One region of the Thermorudis peleae genome, then DNA from elsewhere that is predicted to be linked to it. Evidence: a T-box and tRNA genes for the amino acid it is inferred to sense, from the RefSeq annotation. Region 1 holds a T-box; the other regions hold tRNA genes.
What was found. A T-box is a leader RNA that pairs with one kind of tRNA and senses whether it is charged. The one in region 1 lies ahead of leuS (leucine--tRNA ligase), so its partner is inferred to be a tRNA-Leu.

Region 1 (7,755 bases):
CTCTATACGGTTGCTGGCTTTACCACCGTCGGCTGGGTGACGGTCTATGTCACCCTTGCGCTCGTCGTCGTGCGCGGTTTGCCGGTGCTGGTCGATGCGTTGCCTTATATCCAGCACATCAATCGGGCTGATCCGCCGCAGTCCGAGAATCCAGCAGCATCGACGCGTCTCCGCTAGAATTGCAGTATGCCGGTGGAGGGCGGAGATGCAACACGAGAGAACAACAGAACACACCACACGAGCTGAGCGCGAGACGATGGGGCGGCTGGCGCAACTTATCAGCCGCTTCGCGGACATCATGCCGCTTCAGCCGGCGTATACGTTCGCGGACCGTGTCGGGGATCTCGCATACCATCTGTTGCCCCACTACCGGCAAAATGTGCTGCACAATGTCGCAACCGCATTTGATCTTTCGCTGAATAGCCCGGACGTTGAGCGTATTGCTCGGCAAATCTTTCGGACAAGTGCCCGTAACTTTCTCGATCTCCTGCGTGTTCCTTCCCTCTCCGATGCGGAAATTATTCGTTCCATCTGGGTTGATCCAGCGCAGTGGGCAACCGTTGAGTCCTTACAGCAGCAAGGTCGCGGTGCAGTTGTGGTAACTGCGCATCTTGGTGCGTTCGATTACGTTGGGCAATTACTGGCAGCGCGCCGCCTGCCGTTTGTTGCCCTTACAGCTCGAACCGTGCCTCATCTTGTCGATGCTGCGGTCTTGCAATTGCGAAGCAGCCGCGGCCTCCGCCTTGAACGCGTGTCACCAGTTGGCCTACGCCGTGCGATACAGGCCCTTCGCCGCGGTGAGTTTGTTGGTATGGTTGCCGATCATGATTTCAGTGGCCGCGGGGAACTGGTTCCCTTCTTTGGGAAGGCGACCATCTTACCGCTTGGGCCGGTGCGTTTGGCTCGCGCGGTGAATGCGCCAATTCTTGCCGCGTTCGCCCGCCGGCTTGCTCGTGGCTATCAGTTAATCATTGAGCCGCCATTTTACGTTGAACAAACAGCTGACGCACAGCGCGATTTGCGCAGAGCGCTTTTGCGGATTGCAACCATGCTCGAAGCCTCAATTCGCCAGACCCCAGGGCAGTGGGTCACATTTCAACGGGTTTGGCCTGAGCAGCGTCCGCAGTTTATGCCGATGCCTTTCGTCCTCGGCGAGACCGAGCGTTTCGCCCATTACTACTGACACGCTGCGCCTGCCGTTTGGTCTGGGCTTCACCCCAAAGGTCGTACGGCCCAGCTTCCGTAATCTGGACGGGGACGAATTCCCCAATCGGCCACGCGCCTGGAACAAAAACGAGGCCATCTACCTCGGGAGCATGGCGTGCGGCGCGACCGGCCGAGATGGGCTCGGTTGAGCCGTCTTCTGCCTCAAGCTCACCGACTCCCTCAATCAAGACCGGCAGAACTTGGCCGACCAGCGCCCGGTTCTTCCGAAGCGAGATCTGCTGTTGCAGTTCCATAATGGTTGCCCGGCGCGCTTCTGCGATATCCGGTGGGACCTGCTGCTCATGACGAGCGCTCGGCGTCAGGAGTTCGCGGGAGTAGGTGAAGACACCGACGTGATCGAAGGCAATTTCCTCCAAAAATGCACAGAGCCGTTCGAAGTGCTGCTCTGTTTCGCCAGGAAAGCCGACGATGACCGTCGTCCGGAGGGCGACGTTCGGTAAGCGCTCACGCGCATAGGCAAAGATACGCCGGTACTGATCGAGATTGCTCGGCCGCGCCATTGCTCGAAGAATCTCAGGATCAGCATGCTGAATCGGCATGTCGATGTAGGGGACACATGCCGGCACTTCGGCCATGGCGTCGATGACGCGGAAGATGAGTGGGCTCGGATAGAGATAGAGCAGCCGGAGCCAGGGCAACGCGGGAACTTGTTCCCCAATCAGCCGAAGGAGGCCAGCTAATCCATGCTGAATGCCAAGGTCAGCTCCATACCGGATCGTATCTTGCGAAACGAGGACGACCTCTTTCACGCCAGCGTCGACCAGCTCGCGAATCTCCCGCACAATCTCCATCGGGCGTTTGCTGGTCTGGCGTCCTTTGATCAAGGGGATCGTACAGAACGAGCAGGCGTGGTCGCAGCCGTCGGCGATCTTGACGTAGGCGCTGGGACGACGCGTCGGTGTCCGCTGGAAGGTAGTGACGAGGCCTGGACGCTCGTCTGCCGGTCGTGCCGGCGCAATCGGAATGTCCAAAAGTTGCCCAACGAGCTCAGTAATCTGTGGCCAGTTGCGCGTTGAGATCATCGCGTCAACAGCTGAGGGGATCTCTGCGCGATGTGCATCGAGGCTGACCATACAGCCGGCGGCGATCACGCGTTGGCCTGGACGCCGCCGCGCGAGCATCTCGTTAATGGCGGCGACTGATTCTGCTCGGGACGCGGCTAAAAACCCGCAGGTATTGACAATAATAACGTCAGCGTCTTCGGGGGTTGGTGACAACTGCAGCCCGCAGGCGCTCAACGCCTGAGCCATGCCTTCTGAATCGACTTGATTCTTTGCGCACCCGAGCGTGATGATATGAAAGCGCGCGTCCTGTTTGGCCACTCTCTGCTCCTTGCTTCTCTATCCTGCGGCGCTTTGGGCCGCATCGTATCGCGATGGAAGTATGCGCAACGCGAGACAATTGCGGCTAGGTACTAAGGAGGCTTCGGGAAATTGACCGGCGGAGCGTCCGTCTGCTATACTCGATGTTGCGCCTTTGAGTGTGGCGCAGTATGGGGCTGTAGCTCAGTGGGAGAGCACAACGCTGGCAGCGTTGGGGTCGGGGGTTCGAGTCCCCCCAGCTCCACAGGGGTTTATGCCGCACTCAAGGCGCACGCTCATACAAAGCATGATCGGCGTTGAAGAGGAGGAGTAGCGCGCGGGCGTCGTCAGCGAGCCAGGGAGGGGTGGGAGCCTGGTTGACCTGCCGCGCGTGAACTCGCCTCGGAGCTGAGTCTGCGAATCAGGAGCAGGCTCCGGATGCGCCCGTTAGCGCGCTTCGAGTGGGTCAGGAGCGCTCGCTTCTGACCAAGGAGGGTGGTACCACGGCAAGGCCCGTCCCTTCAGGGGGCGGGCCTTCTGGTCAAGTGCCTTACCTGACCGGGACAGGATCGAACGCCAGCGTCAGACGAAGGAGGCTGGACCATGGCAATCACCAAGCAGAATCGCCAGACTGAGCAGTATCATCCGCAAGCGATTGAGCCAAAATGGCAAAAAATTTGGGAAGAAACCGGGATTTATTCCTATACGGCTGAGGATCCCTCCCGTCCAAAGTGGTATCACCTCGTGATGTTCCCCTATCCGTCCGGGAATCTGCATATCGGTCACTGGTATTCCTATGCGCCCGCTGATGCCGCAGCACGGTATCGGCGCATGCGCGGGTACAACGTCCTCTTCCCCTTCGGCTTCGACGCGTTTGGGTTGCCTGCGGAGAATGCTGCGATCAAGCGCGGAATTCACCCGCGGATCTGGACCATGCAAAACATCGAGCGCATGAAGCAGCAACTCCGCACCATGGGCGCAATGTTCGATTGGACCAAAGAAGTTATTACCTGTCAGCCGGAATACTACCGGTGGAACCAGTGGTTCTTCCTGCAGTTTTATAAGCGAGGGCTGGCCTATCGCGCGAAAGCTCCCGTCTGGTGGTGCCCGAACTGTCAAACAGTGCTGGCGAATGAGCAGGTCATTGCTGGCCGCTGCGAGCGCTGTGGGACGGAAGTCTACCGCCGCGACCTAGAGCAGTGGTTCTTGCGGATCACGGCATACGCCGAAGAGTTGCTGCGCTTCGATGGGATTGAGTGGCCCGAACAGGTCGTCACGATGCAGCGCAACTGGATCGGCCGCTCTGAAGGTGCACGCATCGTCTTCCGAACCGAGCATGGCGATCCGATCGAGGTGTTCACGACGCGGCCCGACACGCTCTGGGGCGCTACGTTCATGGTGTTGGCCCCCGAGCACCCGCTGGTTGAGAAACTCACCACTCCTGATCGTCGGGCTGAGGTCGAGGCCTATGTCCAGCAAGCTCGCCGTCGGAGTGACATTGAGCGCACATCGACTGAACGGGAAAAGACTGGTGTCTTTATCGGCGCCTACGCGATCAATCCGGTGAACCAGCAGCGTATCCCGATTTGGATTGCTGATTACGTGCTCATGGGGTATGGGACTGGCGCCATTATGGCTGTGCCGGCCCATGACCAACGCGACTTTGAATTTGCCCGCAAGTTCAACCTGCCAATTGTTGTAGTCATCCAGCCAGTGGATGCAACGCTTGATCCGGCGACGATGACCGAAGCGTATGACGGCGACGGTGTCATGGTCAATTCTGGCCCGTTTGATGGCACGCCAACGGCCCAGGGTGAAGCGATTCGGCGGGTGATCGATTGGCTTGAAGAGCAAGGCATCGGGAAGCGCGAGGTAACCTATCGCCTGCGCGACTGGCTCATTTCGCGCCAGCGCTATTGGGGGACGCCCATCCCGATCATTTACTGTGATGCCTGTGGCATTGTGCCCGTGCCAGAGGAACAGCTACCGGTTCTGCTTCCCGACGATGCCGAGTTTATGCCGACCGGCCAGTCGCCACTGGCCACGCACCCAACGTTTGTGCATACCACCTGCCCGCAGTGTGGGCGGCCAGCCCGCCGTGAAACTGATACAATGGACACCTTTGTCGATTCCTCCTGGTATTGGTATCGCTATCTCAGTCCACATTACGCCGATGGCCCGTTTGAGTCCGAGAAAGTCACCTACTGGACGCCTGTTGATCAATACACTGGTGGTATCGAGCACGCGATTCTGCATCTGCTCTATTCTCGCTTCTGGACGAAGGCGTTAGCCGACTTAGGCCTCGTCAACCACCGCGAGCCGTTTACTCGCCTGTTTAACCACGGTGTGATTCTGGGCGAAGACGGCGAGAAGATGTCGAAGAGTCGGGGAAACGTCATCGATCCCGATGACCTTGTTGCGCAAATGGGTGCCGACACCGTCCGACTGTACTTGATGTTCATCGGCCCCTGGAGCCAGGGCGGGCCGTGGAGTTCTCGGGGCGTTGCCGGCGTGCAACGCTTCCTCAACCGCGTGTGGGCGCTGACGACGGAGACCGCTGACATTGCGCCCGACTTGCCGGATGGGCAGGAAGCCCAGGGGCTGCGGCGCCTGCTGCACCGCACGATCAAGGCGGTTACCGAAGACTTTGAAACCTTCAGCTTTAATACGGCTATTGCTCGCATGATGGAACTGGTGAACGAGTTGTCGCGGTTGCGTGACACGGACGTCGTCCGGCAGCCAGCATGGCGCGAGGCAATTGAGACGCTCTTGCTCTTGCTTGCGCCTGCCGCACCGCACATTACCGAAGAACTCTGGGAACGACTGGGCAAGCCGTACAGCATTCACCAGCAGCCGTGGCCAACCTGGGATCCGGCGCTTGCTGCTGAAGAAATGGTGGAGATCGTTGTCCAGGTCAATGGCCGTGTGCGTGACCGATTGCTCGTGCCAGCGACGATTTCTGAAGCGGAGGTTGTGGAACAGGCAAAGGCGAGCGAGCGCGTTCGCCCGTACCTGGATAATCAGGACATTGAACGGGTCGTCTATGTCCCAGGACGGCTCGTCAACCTGGTCGTCCGCACGCCATAATCCTGTGCGGGCGTGACGATGTGCGAGCTTGGCTGCGCCTAGGCGTATCCGGCGAGATACGCCAGGTAAGCGCCAAGCTCGCGCACCATGTAGGCATATTCAACGCGCGAGCCGCGGCGAATTGGACTGGTTGGTGTTGGCGAGCTGCGAGCGGCAAATCCAAGGTCGTGGAGCATGCGCTTCGTTCGGAAGAGATGAAAGCCATCGCTGACGACGAGGAGGTGGCGCACACCCGCTCGGTGAAGCGGCTCCTTGGCCGCGACCAGGCTTTCCCAGGTATTGCGGCCATTAGGCACCACCAGCAAACTGCTCGGTGGAATCCCGAGATGCTCGAGGTAGATTGCGCCAACCTCAGCTTCCGTTGGCTCACTAGCGCTGGCTGTACCGCCGACGAGGACAATCCGTGGGGCAAAACCTGCTCGGAAGAGCGTTGCTGCATGATCAAGCCGAGCACGAAACGCGCTTGAAGGCCGTCCGCCATATTGTGCGGCACCGAGCACAATGATCGCGTCGGCTGGACCGCGTTCATCGGTTCGCGCATCGACATAAATTGCGAGAATCACGACGGCGAGTCCAACAGCGCTGGCAAGACCTCCGGTGAGCAGCAGCAGGCTCAGAATGCGCGTGAGGGAAAGGGGTTGTACCGTCCGACGCGTTGGGAATGTAACCTCTGTCACAGAACCTCCCACTGTTCTCCCCCGATTCTACTCATGGCACTGTCTCGGCATACTTAACAAGAAGGAGTGTGCGGTATGGAGCGTCAGGGCCGGCAACCCTCTCCCACAGGAATAAGCGGACGCATCACACGCCTCGTCCCGCGTGGCCGCACTGGTGAGCGCATTGCGATCTATCTCAATGACACGTTCGCTGGTGAGATCTCGGCTGAGGTTGCGGCCCAGCAAGGCTTGGCTGTCGGCCAGGAACTTGATGCAGCATCCTTTGCATCGCTTTTGCTGCGAGACGAACAGAAGCAAGCGCTTGACGCTGCGTTGCGGCTGATCGCTGCTCGCCCACGGAGTGCCCACGAGATTCGCCAACGCCTGCAGCGAAAAGGATTCTCAACGGAAGCCATTGATCAAGCCGTGGCGAAATTGCAGGAATGGCGGTATGTGGATGATGCCACATTTGCAACCCTCTGGGTGCAAAGCCGCCAGCAGGCACGTGGACGGCGGCGGCTGCTCCAGGAGTTACGCGAGAAGGGGGTTGCGCCCGAGCTTGCCGAAGCGGTCTTGCCAACTGCCGATGACGAACTTGCAGCAGCGCGGCAGTTTGTCGCCAAGCAGGCTCCCCGACTCACGCAGGTGCCGAAACGCGTCGCCCGACGACGCTTAGCGGGGATGCTCGAGCGGCGGGGGTTCTCCTGGCAGACGATCCGAACAGTGCTGCGCGAAGTTGGCATCGCTGAGACGCTCGATGACGAGCCGGAAACGTAGACTGCTTGCCCGGGTGAACGGACACTGTTATACTCAGATAGGCAGCTGGAAGTGCTCACTTCCAAACGCCCCTTCGATGAGCCGCTTGACGACCGCAGGTAGGTGGTGAATGGCGGAGATCAAGTGGTTTGGCCACGCGTGTGTCCGCATTCGTACTCGTGATCTTACTATCATCATCGATCCCGTCTCGCCAACAACTGGGTATCAAATGAGTCGCCAGCGGGCCGACGTGGTGGCCATTACGCACAATCATCCTGGGCATCGAGCCCTCGACCAGGTTCGTGAGCCCTATCACCTCCTCGAGGGGCCAGGTGAGTACGAAATTCGGGGGGCGTTTATCACCGGGATTCGCACCTTTCACGATGACGAGGGTGGCAAACGTCTCGGCAAGAACACGACGTATCTTTTTGAACTCGACGACCTGGTGATCTGTCACCTCGGTGATATCGGCCACGTCTTAACCGATGCTCAGGCCGAACAACTGAGTGTCGTTGATGTCTTGCTGGTACCCGTCGGCGGACCGCCAACGATCACACCACAGCAGGCGGTTGAAATTATCGGGCAGATTGAGCCTGCAGTCGTTGTGCCGTTGCAGTATCGCACTGAACGTGGTGATCACGATCGCGCGCCGCTTGATGCGTTTTTGCGTGAGGTGGGCGCAGCCGAAGTTGTGCCACGTGAGACGTTGACCATTCGCAAAAGTGACT
Region 2 (7,755 bases), on a different contig from region 1:
GCTGGTGGGTTGCTTGCTGCGTGTGGCGGCCAGGCAACGTCAACGCCAACTCCGGCGAAATCGAGCGGAGCGGCGACGAGCTCGACGGCAACGGCACAAACGCCAACGACTGCCGCAACTGCGACGAAAGCGACCACCGCAACAGCGAGCACGGCAAGTGGGAGCAGCAAGACCATTCGGATCGGAGTGATTTTCCCCTTGACGGGTACCGCTGCCAGTGTTGGCAATGATGCGAAGCAAGCGGTGCAACTCGCCGTTCAGCTTGTCAATGAGGGAGCACCCGATATTGCGTTGCCGCTTGCCAAAGGTGGTGGATTGCCGAACCTGGGTGGAGCCAAGGTTGAGCTTGTCTTTGGCGACAGTCAAGGGAAAGCTGAGGTCGGACAGTCAGAAGCGGAGCGCCTCATTAAGCAAGAGAAAGTCGTTGCACTACTCGGTTGCTATCAGAGTGCGGTGACGAAGACGGCAAGTGCCGTTGCTGAGCGTGCGGGCATCCCCCTGGTCAACGGTGACTCGTCCTCGCCAGCCTTGACCGAGCAGGGATACCAGTGGTTCTTCCGGACGTCACCTCACGACGGTGACTTCTCCAAGATCATCATGGAATTCCTCCAAGCGCTAACACAGCAGAAGAATGCGGGCATTAAGACGGTTTCCCTGCTGTATGAGGATACCGACTTCGGTGTCAATAGTGCGCAGGCATTAAAGGCTGAGGCGCAAGCACATGGGCTGCAAGTGGTTGGCGAGGTCAAGTACAAGGCCAATGCCACCTCGCTCACCACCGAAGTGCAAACGCTGAAAGGGCAGAATGCTGACGCCCTGGTTCCTTCGTCGTACACCAATGATGCAATTTTGACCATTAAGACGGCGCAGCAGTTAGGTTACCTGCCGAAAATGATTGTGGCTCAGGATGCAGGGTATGCTGACCCCGCCTTCATCAGCGGCGTTGGGGCAAATATCGCTGAGGGGATGTGCACGCGCTCAGCGTTCTCCGTTGATATCACCCAGCTCAAGCCAGCAGCAGCGAAAGTCAACGAGCTCTATAAGAAGGCAGCCGGTAAGGATATCTATGATGTGCCAGCGCGCGACTTTACCGCAATGCTCGTCTTGTTAGATGCCATTAACCGTGCTGGCTCAACTGATCCCGCTGCAATCAAGCGTGCCTTGGAGGCGACCAATCTTGGCCCGAACGACACCATCATGCCGTGGAAGGGCGTGAAGTTCGATAGCAAGCATCAGAATACGCTCGGTACAGGGATCATCTTGCAGATTCGAGATGGGCAGTATCGAACCGTCTATCCCTTCGACGTCAAAACCATTGATGTTACCTTCCCATTGAAGCCCTGGAACCAGCGCTAGGGCTGAGTAGACGAGCAGCGAGTGAGCGCGGAGGCGATCGTGGAGCTCACTAATGTGCTCCAAGCCCTCGTGAATGGGCTCCTGATTGGCATGGTCTATGCCCTGATCTCGGTTGGGCTGACTCTGATCTTCGGCTTAATGGAAATTGTGAATTTTGCCCACGGCGACTTGCTGATGCTGGCAATGTATGCCGCGTTCTGGGCGAGTGTCTTGGTGCATCTCGATCCCGTCTTTTCCTGGCCGCTTGTGGTTGTCGGCCTGGGACTGCTTGGTATCGTCATCTTTCATCTGGTGATCGCGCCCATTCTCCGCGCGCCGATGCTGGCGCAGATCTTCGCCACCTTTGGCCTCGGATTGTTTCTCCGGGGGCTCGCGCAGTTTCTGTGGAAAGCGGATTTCCGCACCATTGACCATCCGCTGCTCGGACAGGTCGCCGGGGGAACGCTGCAACTCGGATCATTGTTCATTGGCCTGCCGCAGCTTGCTGCAGCCGTGATGGCCGCGCTTGCCTTCGGATTACTCTGGCTGTTTATTAACCGGACACGCGTGGGACTCGCCTTGCAAGCGGTTGCGGAAGACCGGGCAACCGCTGGGCTTGTTGGGATTGACAGCCGGCGGATGTTCGCGCTGGGGTGGGCCATCGGTGGTGGCTGCGTGGGACTCGCTGGCGCGGCGCTCGCGAGTTTTTATCCGGTCAGCCCAACCGTCGGTGTGCTCTTTGGCTTGATGTCCTATTTTGTCGTCGCCCTTGGCGGCTTTGGCAGCGTGCCGGGAGCGCTCCTTGCGGGGCTCTTGGTTGGGCTTGTCCAGGAACTCAGTCCAGCGCTGCTGGGCGTGCCGCCTTCCTACAAGTACGCGGTCGTCTTCGGGCTGTACCTGTTGGTCGTGCTGGTGCGGCCACAGGGGCTCCTGGGCCGGTTCTAACACGTTGGGGGCGAGCATGACAGCGCACAACCGACGGCCACTGCCAAAACGCGGCCTCGTCTGGCTATCCGTTATCGTGGTCGCGCTTGCTGCCCCGCTGGTATTCCGAAGTGATACCGCACTTAACATCGGTATCTTGTTACTCCTCTATGCTACGCTTGCGCAGGCGTGGAATATTCTGGGAGGGCTTGCTGGGCAAATTTCCTTTGGGAATGCCGTCTTCTTCGGTATCGGAGCCTATACTTCAACCGTATTACTTGTCCGGGCAGGCGTTTCCCCCTGGCTTGGGATGCTCGCCGGGGCAGCGTTGGCGCTGGTCGTTGCGTTGCTGGTGGGCTTCCCAATGTTTCGGCTCGGCGGTCATTACTTCGCCATCGCCACCATTGCACTTGGTGAAATTGCCTCAACGATTGTGACGAACTGGGATGCTGTCGGGGGAGCAACTGGGATTGTCATCCCGCTCGTGCGTGACGCGCAAGGTCAGCCAAGTGATTCCTGGCGCATGCTTCAGTTTAATCAGTCACGGCTGCCATACTACTACCTGGCGCTAGTTTTGCTTGCTCTGACAACGCTTGTAACTGCTCTGATTCTCCGCTCGAAGCTCGGCTACTATTTGCGTGCTATCCGCAATGATCAGCAAGCGGCTCGAGCACTTGGCGTCGCGGTATTGCGCTACAAGCTTGCCGCCATTGCTCTTTCGGCTATCTTCACGGCGATCGCTGGCACGCTCTATGCCCAGTATCTCCTCTACATTGATCCCGAGACTACCATGCGCCTTGATCTATCAGTGCTTGCTGCACTCATCGCGATTCTCGGCGGTGTTGGCACAGTCGCCGGGCCGCTGATCGGTGCGGCTGTGATGGTGCCGATGTCCGAGCTCACGCGCGCGTTCTTGGGTGGTGGAGGCAATGCCATCGACCTCCTGCTCTACGGTGGACTCATTGTGCTGATCTCGCTGTTCGAGCCACAAGGACTGATTGGCATTGGACGACGCTTCCGTCGCTCGCCGCGGTCACAGCCCGTTACTGTCGAACCGGCGCCGATCTCCAGCTCAGAGGAGGCGCACTGATGCCGTTGCTCGAAGTGGACCGTGTCACCATGCGCTTCGGCGGGCTGCTGGCGAACGATGCCGTGAGCTTTGGTGTCGAGCCAGGCCAAATTGTCGGACTCATTGGCCCCAATGGCGCTGGCAAGACGACGCTCTTCAACTGCATCTCTGGCTTTCTCCGACCGACGAGTGGCCATATTCGGTTTGCTGGTCAGGATGTTACCGGCTGGCCTGCTGAACGGCTGGTTCACGCTGGCCTTGCCCGCACCTTCCAGATTGTGCGCACCTTTACCGACATGACCGTTCGTGAAAATGTCATGGTTGGCGCCTTTGCCCGGACGAACAGCACTGCTGAGGCACGACGCATTGCTGACGAGTTGCTCGCCTTCACTGGTTTAGCGTCACGGGCTGATGTGCTTGGCGGCAATCTTACGGTTGCTGAAAAGAAGCGGGTTGAACTCGCACGTGCGCTGGCAACCCAACCGCGTCTGCTGTTGCTCGACGAAGTCATGTCCGGCTTAACGCCTGCTGAACGTGGCCAGGCAGTTGACCTGATCCGGGCGGTTCGCGAGCGAGGGATCGCTGTTGTGCTCGTTGAGCACATCATGGAGGTCGTCATGCCGGTCTCTGATTGGGTCGTCGTGCTCAGCTCGGGCCGTAAAATCGCTGAAGGACCTCCGGCCACAGTTGCGCGTGATCCTGATGTCATTGCTGCTTACCTTGGTGAACGCTATCGCCAGCGGATGCAGGAGGAGTCCTGATGCTGCTGGAGGTGCGAAACCTGCGAGCTGGCTATGGCGGTGTTCCGGCGCTGCATGACGTTCGCCTGGCCGTTGCGCCCGGAGAAGTGGTGGCACTGGTTGGCGCGAATGGGGCGGGCAAAACAACGACACTGCGGGCAATCTCGGGGCAAATTCGTCCGATGGGAGGAGAGATCTGGTTCGATGGGCAGCGCATCGATGGCCTACCAGCTCACCGCATTGCCGAACTCGGTATTGCCCATGTGCCGGAGGGGCGCGGCGTCTTCAGCCGCTTGACCGTCATCCAGAACTTGCAGCTTGGTGCCTATTGTTCCCGAGCTCGGCCAGCGGAACGTGAGCAGCTTACCCGCGTCTTTGCGCTGTTCCCACGGCTCCGTGAGCGGATGCATCAGCGAGCTGGTACGCTCTCGGGCGGCGAGCAGCAAATGCTGGCGATTGCTCGTGGGCTGATGTTGCAGCCGCGTCTTCTCATGCTTGATGAGCCGTCGTTGGGACTTGCGCCAGTGCTCGTTGAAGAGATTTTCGCGACGATTCAACGCATTGCCCAGGAAGGGATAACGATCGTTCTCGTCGAGCAACACCTGCACGAGGCGCTCGAGCTTGCCGATCGAGCGTATGTGCTGCAAAGTGGGCGAACCGTCCTCGAAGGAACAGGCGCAGAATTGCTTCGCTCTGACCTCGTGCGACAAGCCTACCTTGGCTTATAGCCCTTGTGCGCAGGGTATTGGCGCCCTTCGGGCATTGTTTCCTGATTGCCCCTGCCTGCACCCGACCCTTGGGATGTCCAGCATGGCGCAGGCAGCCCCCGGGCGACCCTGACTCTTACCTGCTTGGTGGCTAACTCTCGTTTGACCCTCAGTTGACCCTCAGCTGACCCTCGCCTGCCCCCCCATATGCCTCCTCGTCCCCCAGTTCATGCTGAGGGGAAGGAGGGCCAGGTTTCCGCGTGCTGCTGCCGCTTTCGTGGTGCCGAAGGGGGGACTCGAACCCCCACGGGTGTTGCCACCCCGCGGTTTTTAAGACCGCTGCGTCTGCCATTCCGCCACTTCGGCCCAAATGGCTTGCGGGCCAACCATCAGTGTGCCCTATGGCCCAGCCAGGCGACAAGTCTGTTCGTCATGGAACGCGACGCCGCAAGGCCGACGTGGCTCTGGACCGTGTTCGGTAGCCCTCATCGCTCGCGGATGTGCAGTCCTTCCGCGAATCGGCCTCAGCGCGCTGTGGGTTGCCTCACGTTGTCAGCAGCGATACTGCCTCCCGACCAGAAGCTGCCAGGCGTTGGCAATTCCGCTCGGGAAGCCACCAGACGTTGGCAAGCGGCGCCTGGCCAGAGCGCCGCTGGTCGGCTTAACGGCGACGGTTTGCTATCTCAACCGACTAGCCAGGAGGGTTCGCCGGCGTTTCGCGCACGCAGTGTCTTGCCAGGTACAGCATAAGCATGGACCGCTCTCCTCCAGCAACTTTGGCCCCGCCCGGGATGGTTCGGTGAGCGGTCAGCTCACGGGCAACCGCCAGGTGCAGTGCCCAGATCGCGAAATGCCAGACCCGCTGGGAGTGGCTGTGCGTTCACGACCATGTCCAGGGGCGCGTCGGTCACGTCGCTGCGACGATCGGGTGAAACCGGTAAGTCGCGCCACCCCTCGTGCGTTGTACAGGGTGGAGACCTTCTGGACGAGTGTCTGCTGCCGCGGCGTGCGGTGCCTGAACCGGCAGGGCTCTAGCCGATGGCTAAGCGGACACGCATAACGGTAGATAATGCTGCTGCAGTTGAACGGTCGCTACGCCGTCAGCTTGCTCGTGGAGTGACAGAGCGCATGCAGGATTGGCATCTATCCAGTACCATGAACGGGGCTGTTGTCAGAACGGAACAGACTGGGGAAATCAGGGAAGCGGCAGAGTGAGCACACTGCTGCCAGCCATGGCGCCGGCTCTAGCAGGAGCGTGGCTCGAAAAGGGGGCACCATGCTGCATCGTCCATCGACGGTTGTTCTCCTCGTGGCGAGTATGCTGATGCTTGGCGCGTGCCAGGGTACGCTTCGTGCTCGCGTTGTTGCGACACCGACGGTGTCTGCCGAGCAGAACACGTCGCCGACGTCGCCGTTCTTCGTCATGGCAAGCCCAACGGTGCCGTCACGCGTCACTGCCACGCCTGCATCGTCACCGAGTGTCCCTGCGCCGTCCACGACGCCGACAACCGCAACGGGAACGCCTTCCCCGGCTTCGCCCACTCCGCCATTGCCAAACCAGCCTCTCGCCGCTGCGAGCCCAACGCCAGCCAGCCTCCCGCCAGCTGGCCGGGAGACGCCACAAACCGGGCAGGGCCAGCAGCCATCTCCGCCGACGCCGACTGAGCCGTCGCAGCCCGCTTCTCCAAGGGAGCCGACGCCAACGCCAGTGCTGGCAAGCTCGCCAACGCCACCTCCGCCGACGCCAACCGCGACGCCCCAGCCGTCACCAACGGAGCCGACTGCTTCCTGCGACCTCGCCATTGCCAAGCAGATGCGCTGGCATGCTGATAGCAGCGGCATGCTCGACGTGAGTATCATCGTGCGCAATATCGGCACGGCAGCATGTCCAGCTGGCGAAACGGTGCTCGATCCCGAGCCACCATCGTTGCATTTCATCCCGCCGGTGCAGATCACTGAGTCGGGCGGGCAGGGGAACTGGCAGTGCCAGAGCACGACCTGCACCGCCAGCGATCCGCTGCCCCCTGACTACAGCGCTGTGTTCAGTTTTGTGGCCCAGCTCCGGGCGACGCCGTCGGCGAGCGTACCGATTGTCAACTGCGCTCGCGTCACCGACTTGGGTGACATGAATCCCCAGAACAACCAGGAATGCGCGCAGCTTACGATCACGCCGACACCGACGCCACGGCCAGTACCCACACCCACGCCAACGCCAATACCAACGCCGACACCAACACCGTTGCCGACGCCGACGCCAACGCCATGCCAGTACCAACTCACAAAGCAGATGCGGCAACAACCGGGCACGACGGCGATCATGGTGACGGTGACGCTGTCGAATACAGGGCCTGCTGGCTGTGCTGGCCCGGCGACGTCTCGCATCGTTGACCAGCCGCCGCAGGGGATGACGTTCGGGCAACCCGTCCAGGTGAGTCCGTCAGACTGGCAGTGCCAGCTCACGAACGGCACCGTAGAGTGCTCCGGGCCAACGCCAGCCCCAGGGCAGAGCGTCACGGTAACGTTCCCTGCAACGGTGTCGGCACTCCAGCAAGCGAGTGCGCGCAACTGCGCCCAGGCCTCGCCGATGGGGCTGACGGCCTGTGCGACGCCTTCATCACCGACGGCGCCCTAAGGTGGGGCGCTGATTCACTTGCCTGCGGGGCCAGGCGAGGGGCGGCTGACCTCGGGATGACCGAGCAGGCTGCCCCTCGCTTTCCTTTAGGCTCCGGGCGTGCTGTCAGGCGGGATGTACTGACGGAACCAGGCGATAATCCGCTCGAGCAGGTCGCGTTGATGGGCGCGCTCCTCGAAGCCGTGCTTTTCCCGCGGGTAGGTGACGAGCTGGCAGATGGCGCCCCGCAGCCGCAGCGCCCGGTAGAACTGGATCGATTCGCTGACGGCCACGCGCGGGTCGTCCTCGCCGTGCAGGATCAGCAGCGGCGTGGTCACTTGATTGACGTAACGGATCGGCGAGCGCTGC
Region 3 (7,755 bases), 370 kb from region 1:
CGCCAGTTCTTTGTTCGAGGTCACGCCTTGCACCATCAACTCGAGGATTTCCCGTTCTCGGTCAGTGAGCGCTGTTGGATCATCCGCTTTCTTCTCGCGTGCCATCTCGCGTAAGAGGTTGCGCGCGAGCCGAGGCGTGAGGACTGGCTCCCCAGCCATGACCGCGTCGAGTGCACGGAAGAATTCCTCAGCGTCGAGATTTTTGAGAAGATACCCTTGCGCCCCTGACTTGATCGCTTCAAATAGATCTGATTCATCGTCCGAGGCAGTGAGGACGACCACACGGACGTCGGGCAGTTCGGCTGTCAGCAGTCGCGTCGCTGTCAACCCATCAACCTCAGGCATGGTCAAGTCCATCAGTACGATATCTGGGCGGTATACGCGGGCAAGCTCAAGTGCCTCACGCCCATTCCGTGCCTCGCCGACGACGCTAATCCCGCGAGCCTCAAGTAAACTGCGCAGGCCATCACGAAAGAGCGCATGGTCGTCAGCGATGAGGACGCGCATGGCTTGCCTCCCTCATGATTGCGCGTGTACCGAGTGGGAGCCGAACTGTCACCGTTGTGCCTTCCCCAAGCACAGAATGGAGTTGCAGTTCTCCACCGACAGCTTCGGCGCGTTCTCGCATCGTTGCCAGCCCAAAGCGTGGATAGTCTGTTCGGCTCAGGCTGCTGGGATCAAAGCCTTGGCCATCATCCTGGACTGTAACCACGAGAAAATCACCCTCGCGCACGAAGCGGACGGTGGCAAGGGTCGCGTGCGCATGCTTGCGGATGTTTGTCAACGCTTCCTGGACGATCCGCAAGAGTTGCAACTCTGCCATGGGCGAGAGCCGCTCAAGATCTGCTGGATCAAGGGCAAAGTCGAGGGTGAACTGGATTCCACTTTGCTCTTGCCAGCGTTCACCATATGCCCGCAACGCATCGGCCAAGGACGATTCACTCAGCCCGGTACGCAGGGCCAAAATCGCCTCCCGTACATCGGCGTAGGCAGCACGCGCGGCGTCGGCGAGTTGCTGCAGCTGCCGTTCGGCATCAGCTTGTCGCCCTTCCTGGCGCAGCAGTTCCTGTACAGCGGCAGCTTTGGTCATGACGTATCCTAGCACTTGCGCAAGGCTATCGTGCATCTCACGGGCAATTCGCTCCCGTTCTGCTGCAACTGCGAAGGTTGTTATCTGACGATGGAGCTGCGCGTTCATAATCGCAAGCCCGGCAATGGTGGCAAAGCGGCTGAGCCGCTCAAGGTCGCGCTGCGTGAACGGCGTGCCATCACGGCGATCGGCGAGATACAGCGCGGCAATGCTCACGTCCCCACGTCGAATCGGTACCCCCAACAATTGCTGCATGACCGGATGTCCTTCCGGAAAATTGCGGGTACCTGGGTAAGCCGAAAGATCGTTGATGAGAAGCGGCTCGCCGTGGTGAAAAACTCGATCGAGGATGCCGTGCGACGGCAGCGTGGGAAGGTCACACGGCTCGTCCACAGGATAGCCACTGGTCACGGTCACCAGCGGCCCGTTCGGTGTTTCATGAGTAACAAGCAGGCCGTATTGCGCATCAACGAGCGCTCGCGCGCGGTCGACCACGTCCTGCAGCACAGCTGGCAAATCCAGCTCAGCCATCATGGCGAGTCCAGCTTCGTGAAGTGCTGCAAGTTCGTTGTGTTGTGCAATGATGGCGCGTTGCAATGTCGTGATCGTGTTGAACATTGTGGCAGCGAACAGGACGATCCCAAGCCAGAGCAGGCAACCGGCAACAGTCCAGGCAAGCCAAGCGATGCGAATCTGCTGTTCAAGCACATAGCCGATCACCAGCGCTGTTGTGACACCGAGCGCTGGGATGGCAACACCGGCCCAGCGCAAGCGCTGCAGCTGACGCTCTGGTGGGAACGACACTGGTGTGTGCTCAACGTGCATCGGTGCGCTACCCTTGCCTCACTATGGGCAAGGATAACAGGGATGACGGCAGGTTGGGGTGCCCTTGACATGGCGTCGTCTGTGGCTATGCTTAGCGTAGCGCCATTTGGCGACGTGAGTGTTGCGGAATCGAGGTGATGGACGATGCAGCAGTCGGCAACAATGTTGACGATGACGCCGCTTGCCATTGAGAAACTCAAGGAATTTCTCGACGAGCAGGGCATGCCTGAAGCATATCTCCGTGTCTTCGTCGCTCCGGGCGGTTGTGCTGGACTGCAGTATGGCATGGCCCTGGAGGAAACGGTCGAAGAAGATGACCACGTCTTCGAAATCGATGGCGTGCGGGTTGTCGTCGATCAATTCAGCGCAATGTATCTTGAGGGCGCTGAAATTGATTACATTAACAGCCTGATGGGCGGAGGCTTCACTGTCCGCAACCCGAATGCAGTCGCGACGTGCGCCTGTGGGCATTCCTTCGATACGGGCGGCAACGCTGCGACAGCCCAGGGGTGTGGTTGCGGCGCATCCTGGTAAGAGTTCAGTAACGCACGTCGGCGAACACTGCGCAGCCGCGGTATACTCGCGTTAGTGCGGGACGCGGCTGCGCCCCGTTCTGGGGGAATGCCGGAATTGGCAGACGGGCGTGACTTAGGATCACGTGCCGATGAGGCGTGTGGGTTCGAGTCCCACTTCCCCCACCGACTGGCTATTTCCGCCGACTCGCTCGTGCAAGCAGTGCTTGTTGGCTGTCTGGCCCTTGTCGACGCAGTGTATCCAGGGTGTCGAGAAACACCGCAATTTCTTCCTCGGTGTTGTAGTAGTGCACGGATGCTCGCACGACAGCGTCAAGCCCACGTGCCTCCATGTCAAACCGGGCTGATGCTTTCGAGGCAACGGTAACGTTGATCCGCTGTTCTGCCAGATACGCCTTTATCGCCTCAGGCGCAAAGCCCTCCATGGTAAAGGTCACAATGCCACCACGCTCGCGCCCGAGGTCATGGACCTGAATGCCTGGCAACGTTTGTAGTCCTTCGCGGAGCTGGTTCGCCAGTGCTCGCAGCCTTGCCGATCCTTCCTCAATACCAACGCGCAGTGCATAGGCGGCTGCTGCCCCCAACCCCAATCGCGCTGCAACGTCTGATTCCCACTGTTCAAACCGACGAGCATCCGGCCGAATGTCGTAGCGGTCATGAGCGATCCATGTGGCTGCATGAAGATCAAGGAAGATCGGCTCAATCGTGGCAATGCGTTCGCGGCGCACGTAGAGAAAGCCCACACCGCGAGGCCCACGCAGGTACTTGCGGCTCGTGGCCGACAGAAAATCACAGCCAATCTCGCGGACATTGACTGGAATCTGTCCGACTGATTGGCAAGCATCAAGAAGGTAGAGTATGCCAGCCTCACGTGCAAGCTTACCGATTTCAGCTGCTGGCTGGATCAAGCCGCTATTTGTCGGGATGTGGCTGATGGCAATGAGCTTCACGCGCTCGTCGATCATCTCGCGGAGTGCCGGAAGAGACAGCTGACCGCTCTCGTCGTTTGGAATGACTTCGACCTGTGCTCCTGTGCGTCGCGCGATCTGGAGAAAACTGATGACATTGCTCGCATACTCCGATACTGATGTCAGGATGCGGTCGCCGGGACGGAATGCTAGAGAGTAGAAGGCCAGATCCCATGCCCGGGTCGCGCTTTCGGTGAGCGCGATCTCGTCTGGGTCTGCGCCGATGAGTTGTGCAATAGCATGATAGGTCTGCTCAAGTTGATCAGCCGCTGCGGCAGCCGCTTCGTACCCGCCGATGCGCCCCTCAAGCTGGAGATGCCCGATAACGGTATCGAGCACCGGCTTTGGCATGAGAGCCGCACCAGCGTTGTTGAAGTGGATCACCGCTTCACACCCTGGCGTTTCAGCGCGGAGTTGGGCAATGTCGAGCGGCAAGCTATCCTCTCCTCTCCGTTCCCCGGCAACTCTGAAAGTGTTGCGTGATCAGTACGCGCGTGCCCAGATGACCTGGTGCTTGCCCGGCATGCCACAGACGATGCACGGGCCGAGTGTCTCTGGTTGGACAAACGGAATGCAGCGAATGGTCGCCTTCGTCTCTGCCTTGACCCGGGCTTCGCACTCAGCACTACCGCACCAGAACGCTCGGTTGAAGCCAGCGTTTGATGCGACGCGTTCCTTGAGTTGCTCGTACTGCTCAACATCTTCCGTGTACCGTTCCAGCATCGCCTTGGCAGCGTCGTAGAGTCGCTGCTGGAGCGCGTTGAGCTCCTCGAGGACAGCTTCCACGACCTGTGAGACTGGAACAGTGATTCGCTCGCCGAGGATGTCTCGCCGGACGAGCGTGACCTGGTCTTGGGCAACGTCCCGCGGGCCAATTTCTAGGCGAATGGGCACGCCCTTGAGATCCCATTCATTGAACTTCCATCCCGGTGTCTTGTCGTCGCGCAGGTCAGCGTACACCCGAACGTGTTCGAGCAGACGCGCACGCACGGTATCGACGAGCGCTTCCACCTTGGCCCGCTCTTCTTCTGAGCGCCAGATCGGCACGATGATCACCTGAATCGGGGCAACGCGTGGCGGCAGCTTCAGACCGCGATCATCGCCATGGACCATGACCATGGCGCCAACCGTGCGATGTGACAATCCCCAGCTCGTGTTGAAGGCATAGCGACGTTGCCCTTGAGCATCGAGATACTGGATGTCGAACACACGGCCGAAGTGGTCGCCGAGGTTATGCGACGTCGCCGACTGGAGCGCCCAGTGCTTGCCGCCCATCATCGCCTCAATGGTGTAGGTGCGCAATGCACCAGCAAATTTCTCTGATTCAGTCTTTTGGCCGGGGATCACCGGAATAGCAAGCTCGGTCTCAACGAAGTCACGGTAAACTTCGAGCATCAAGCGGGCTCGCTCTTCAGCTTCCTCAAGCGTGGCGTGAACCGTGTGACCTTCTTGCCAGAGAAACTCCAGCGTGCGCAAGTATGCCCGCGGACGTTCTTCCCAGCGCACGACGCTGCACCACTGGTTAATCAGGATCGGGAGGTCGCGATAGGACTGCACCCAGCGAGCAAACATCGGGCAGATAATGGACTCGGAGGTTGGTCGCACGGCCCACGGTTCCTCAAGTTCCTTGTCGCCACCGCGCGTTACCCACGCGACTTCCGGCGCAAAGCCTTCGATGTGCTCTGCTTCCCGCTCGAGCATGCTCTTAGGGATGAAGAGCGGGAAATAGGCATTCTGGACGCCTGTCTCCTTAATACGCCGGTCAAGCTCTGCTTGCATCAGCTCCCAAATCGCAAAGCCATAGGGGCGAATGACTCGCGTCCCGCGCACGGGTGATTCATCGACAAGTTCGGCTTTGTGCACGACCTCGATGTACCAGCGGTCAAAGTCATCCTCTTGCTCAATAAGCTCCTCGACCAACTTCCGCTCTGACATACTGCGCTCCCTTGCGCTGCTCAGCTCCGACTGCTCTGTTCAACCGGGTACGCAGACCAGCTACAATACGCCGAGGCGATACGGCGTACTGTCGCATTATAGCCTCCAGCGCGTTCGCAGGAGGAAGCCGGTCATGTCTATCCGACGCATTGGTTGTGTCACTGCCGGGGGAGATGCCCCTGGACTGAACCCAGCGATCCGGGCGATTGTCAAGACCGCAATACTGCAGTATGGCTGGCAGGTCATTGGCTTCGAAGATGGATATGAGGGCTTGCTCACTGGCCGTTGGCGTACATTGACGCTCGACGATGTGCGCGGGCAGCTGGTTCGCGGAGGAACGCTGCTTGGCACCTCGAACCGCGCCAACCCTTTCGCGTTCGCTTTCCCGACCGATGAGCAACCCCGTGACTACAGTGACCGTCTTGTGAGTCTGGTTGAGGCGCTCTCCCTCGATGCGCTGATCGTCGTTGGCGGTGATGGCAGCCTGTCGATCGCCTATCGACTCTGGCAGAAAGGCGTACCGATTCTTGGAGTGCCGAAAACGATTGATAATGACGTGCAGGGAACGATATTCTCGATCGGCTATGCCACTGCTGTTGCTGTCGCGACTGATGCCATCGATCGGCTGCACACGACGGCGGAGAGTCATCATCGGGTCATGATTGTCGAACTCATGGGGCGTACGGCGGGCTGGATTGCCCTCGCTGCTGGGGTAGCTGGCGGCGCTGATGTCATCCTCATCCCTGAGATTCCGTTCTCGCTCGATGCTATCGTTACCGCCATTGAGCAGCGACGCGCAGCAGGCCGGCACTTTACGATCATTGCAGTGGCTGAGGGCGCCCAGCCAGTTGGGGGCTCAGCTGTAGCGGAAATAACCGGCCCGCTTCCGTATCAGCGTCGCTACGGAGGAATTGGCCTGCTGCTCCAGGCACAACTGGCACAGCGCCTTCCGCTCGAGGTGCGCAGTCTTGCTCTTGGTCACCTGCAGCGTGGCGGCCCGCCGGTTGCGCTTGATCGGCTGATTGCAACGGCCATGGGGAGCGAGGCAGTGCATATGCTGGCGCGAGGTCAGCTCGGGCAGGTCGTCACGGTGCATGGCAATGGCGATAATCCTGCTGCAATTCGTGTCGGGACGGTCACGCTGGCTGATGTGGCACGAGGGCCTCGACTTGTACCTCTCGATCATCCGCTCCTCACGAGTGCGCGATCAATCGGCATCAGTCTGGGAGAGGAAGTGCCCGCATGACTGAACGCTTTCCTGCTGGCAAGCTGCCAGCAGCCTTCCTGGCGACGCTCCTCTCTCAGCTCCCAGCCGATCCAACGTTGCTCGTTCCACCAGGCGTTGGTCGTGATGCGGCAGCGGTCCAGTTCGATGAGCAGACAGTGCTTGTCCTGACGGCCGATCCTATTACCTTTGCAACCGACGAAATCGGTTGGTATGCCGTGCAGGTGAATGCCAATGACGTTGCTTGCCTCGGGGCCGAGCCTCGCTGGTTCCTGGCAACTGTCTTATTGCCCGAGGCTGACGCAACGCCAGCCTTGGCGCAGCAAATTCTGGCCGATCTCCAAGCAACCTGTGCAGCATTGCGAATCACGCTCGTCGGTGGGCACACTGAGATCACCGTTGGGCTGCCGCGCCCAATCGTCTCTGGGGCGCTTATTGGTGTGACCACCCCAGAGCGGCTGATCGTGCCCGGTCGCGCTCAGCCCGATGACGCGCTGATTGTCGCGAACGGCATTGCTATTGAAGGCACAGCCATTCTCGCCCGAGAGTGCGCTTCGCTGCTTGAGGGACGCGTTCCGGCCGATCTCCTCGAGCGCGCACGGCGTTTTCTCCATGCCCCTGGCATCAGTGTCGTGGCCGCAGCGCGTGCCCTCACGAATGCACTTGGTTCAAACGTTCACGCGCTGCACGATCCAACCGAGGGCGGGCTTGCAACGGGCGTTCGTGAATTAGCGCAAGCTGCCGGCCTTGGCGCGACACTCTATGCTGACGCGATCCCGGTCTATCCCGAGACGCAACAGATTTGCGATGTCCTTGGCCTCAACCCGCTTGGACTGATTGCCTCCGGGGCATTGCTCGCAGCTGTTGCCCCAGAGGCTGCTCCTACAGCCCTCCAGGCCCTTGCTGACGCTGGGATTCCTGCAGCGCACATCGGTGAACTCACGGCTTCACCGGGCCGCTATACCCTGGTCTCGGCGCAGGGGAGCGTGCCACTCCCTGACTTCCCCGTCGATGAACTCGCCCGGTTCTTCACGCAGGCCACTGAGCCGAAGTAAGCGGCATCAGCTTAGGTCTTCGCCATCTGTTGCAACGCGCGATAGGCTGGACGTGGCGACCAATCACGATTGACAACCGACCATGGCCCTTTCTCGTCGTTCGGCCCGACCAACACCGAGAAGT

Region 2: it has a tRNA-Leu gene. The T-box ahead of leuS (leucine--tRNA ligase) is inferred to sense a tRNA for this amino acid. The anticodon was not compared.
Region 3: it has a tRNA-Leu gene. The T-box ahead of leuS (leucine--tRNA ligase) is inferred to sense a tRNA for this amino acid. The anticodon was not compared.

What each region holds. Positions count from the first base shown of each region.
Region 1 is NZ_JQMP01000004.1:276,121-283,875, reverse strand. It holds gene N675_RS11230 (CDP-alcohol phosphatidyltransferase family protein) at 1-177, shown strand, start outside; gene N675_RS11225 (lysophospholipid acyltransferase family protein) at 206-1,183, shown strand; gene rimO (30S ribosomal protein S12 methylthiotransferase RimO) at 1,128-2,549, opposite strand; tRNA gene N675_RS11215 (tRNA-Ala) at 2,722-2,793, shown strand; T-box leader at 2,837-3,052, shown strand; gene leuS (leucine--tRNA ligase) at 3,132-5,615, shown strand; gene N675_RS11205 (YdcF family protein) at 5,654-6,292, opposite strand; gene N675_RS11200 (regulatory protein RecX) at 6,368-7,048, shown strand; gene N675_RS11195 (MBL fold metallo-hydrolase) at 7,158-7,755, shown strand, end outside.
Region 2 is NZ_JQMP01000003.1:922,387-930,141, forward strand. It holds gene N675_RS07220 (ABC transporter substrate-binding protein) at 1-1,356, shown strand, start outside; gene N675_RS07225 (branched-chain amino acid ABC transporter permease) at 1,396-2,280, shown strand; gene N675_RS07230 (branched-chain amino acid ABC transporter permease) at 2,297-3,349, shown strand; gene N675_RS07235 (ABC transporter ATP-binding protein) at 3,349-4,089, shown strand; gene N675_RS07240 (ABC transporter ATP-binding protein) at 4,089-4,796, shown strand; tRNA gene N675_RS07245 (tRNA-Leu) at 5,054-5,141, opposite strand; gene N675_RS14315 (hypothetical protein) at 6,052-7,407, shown strand; gene N675_RS07255 (S9 family peptidase) at 7,494-7,755, opposite strand, start outside.
Region 3 is NZ_JQMP01000004.1:643,844-651,598, reverse strand. It holds gene N675_RS12870 (response regulator) at 1-507, opposite strand, end outside; gene N675_RS12865 (GAF domain-containing sensor histidine kinase) at 488-1,915, opposite strand; gene erpA (iron-sulfur cluster insertion protein ErpA) at 2,060-2,449, shown strand; tRNA gene N675_RS12855 (tRNA-Leu) at 2,531-2,613, shown strand; gene N675_RS12850 (aminotransferase class V-fold PLP-dependent enzyme) at 2,622-3,851, opposite strand; gene proS (proline--tRNA ligase) at 3,900-5,351, opposite strand; gene N675_RS12840 (6-phosphofructokinase) at 5,485-6,597, shown strand; gene N675_RS12835 (AIR synthase family protein) at 6,594-7,631, shown strand; gene N675_RS12830 (cellulase family glycosylhydrolase) at 7,643-7,755, opposite strand, start outside.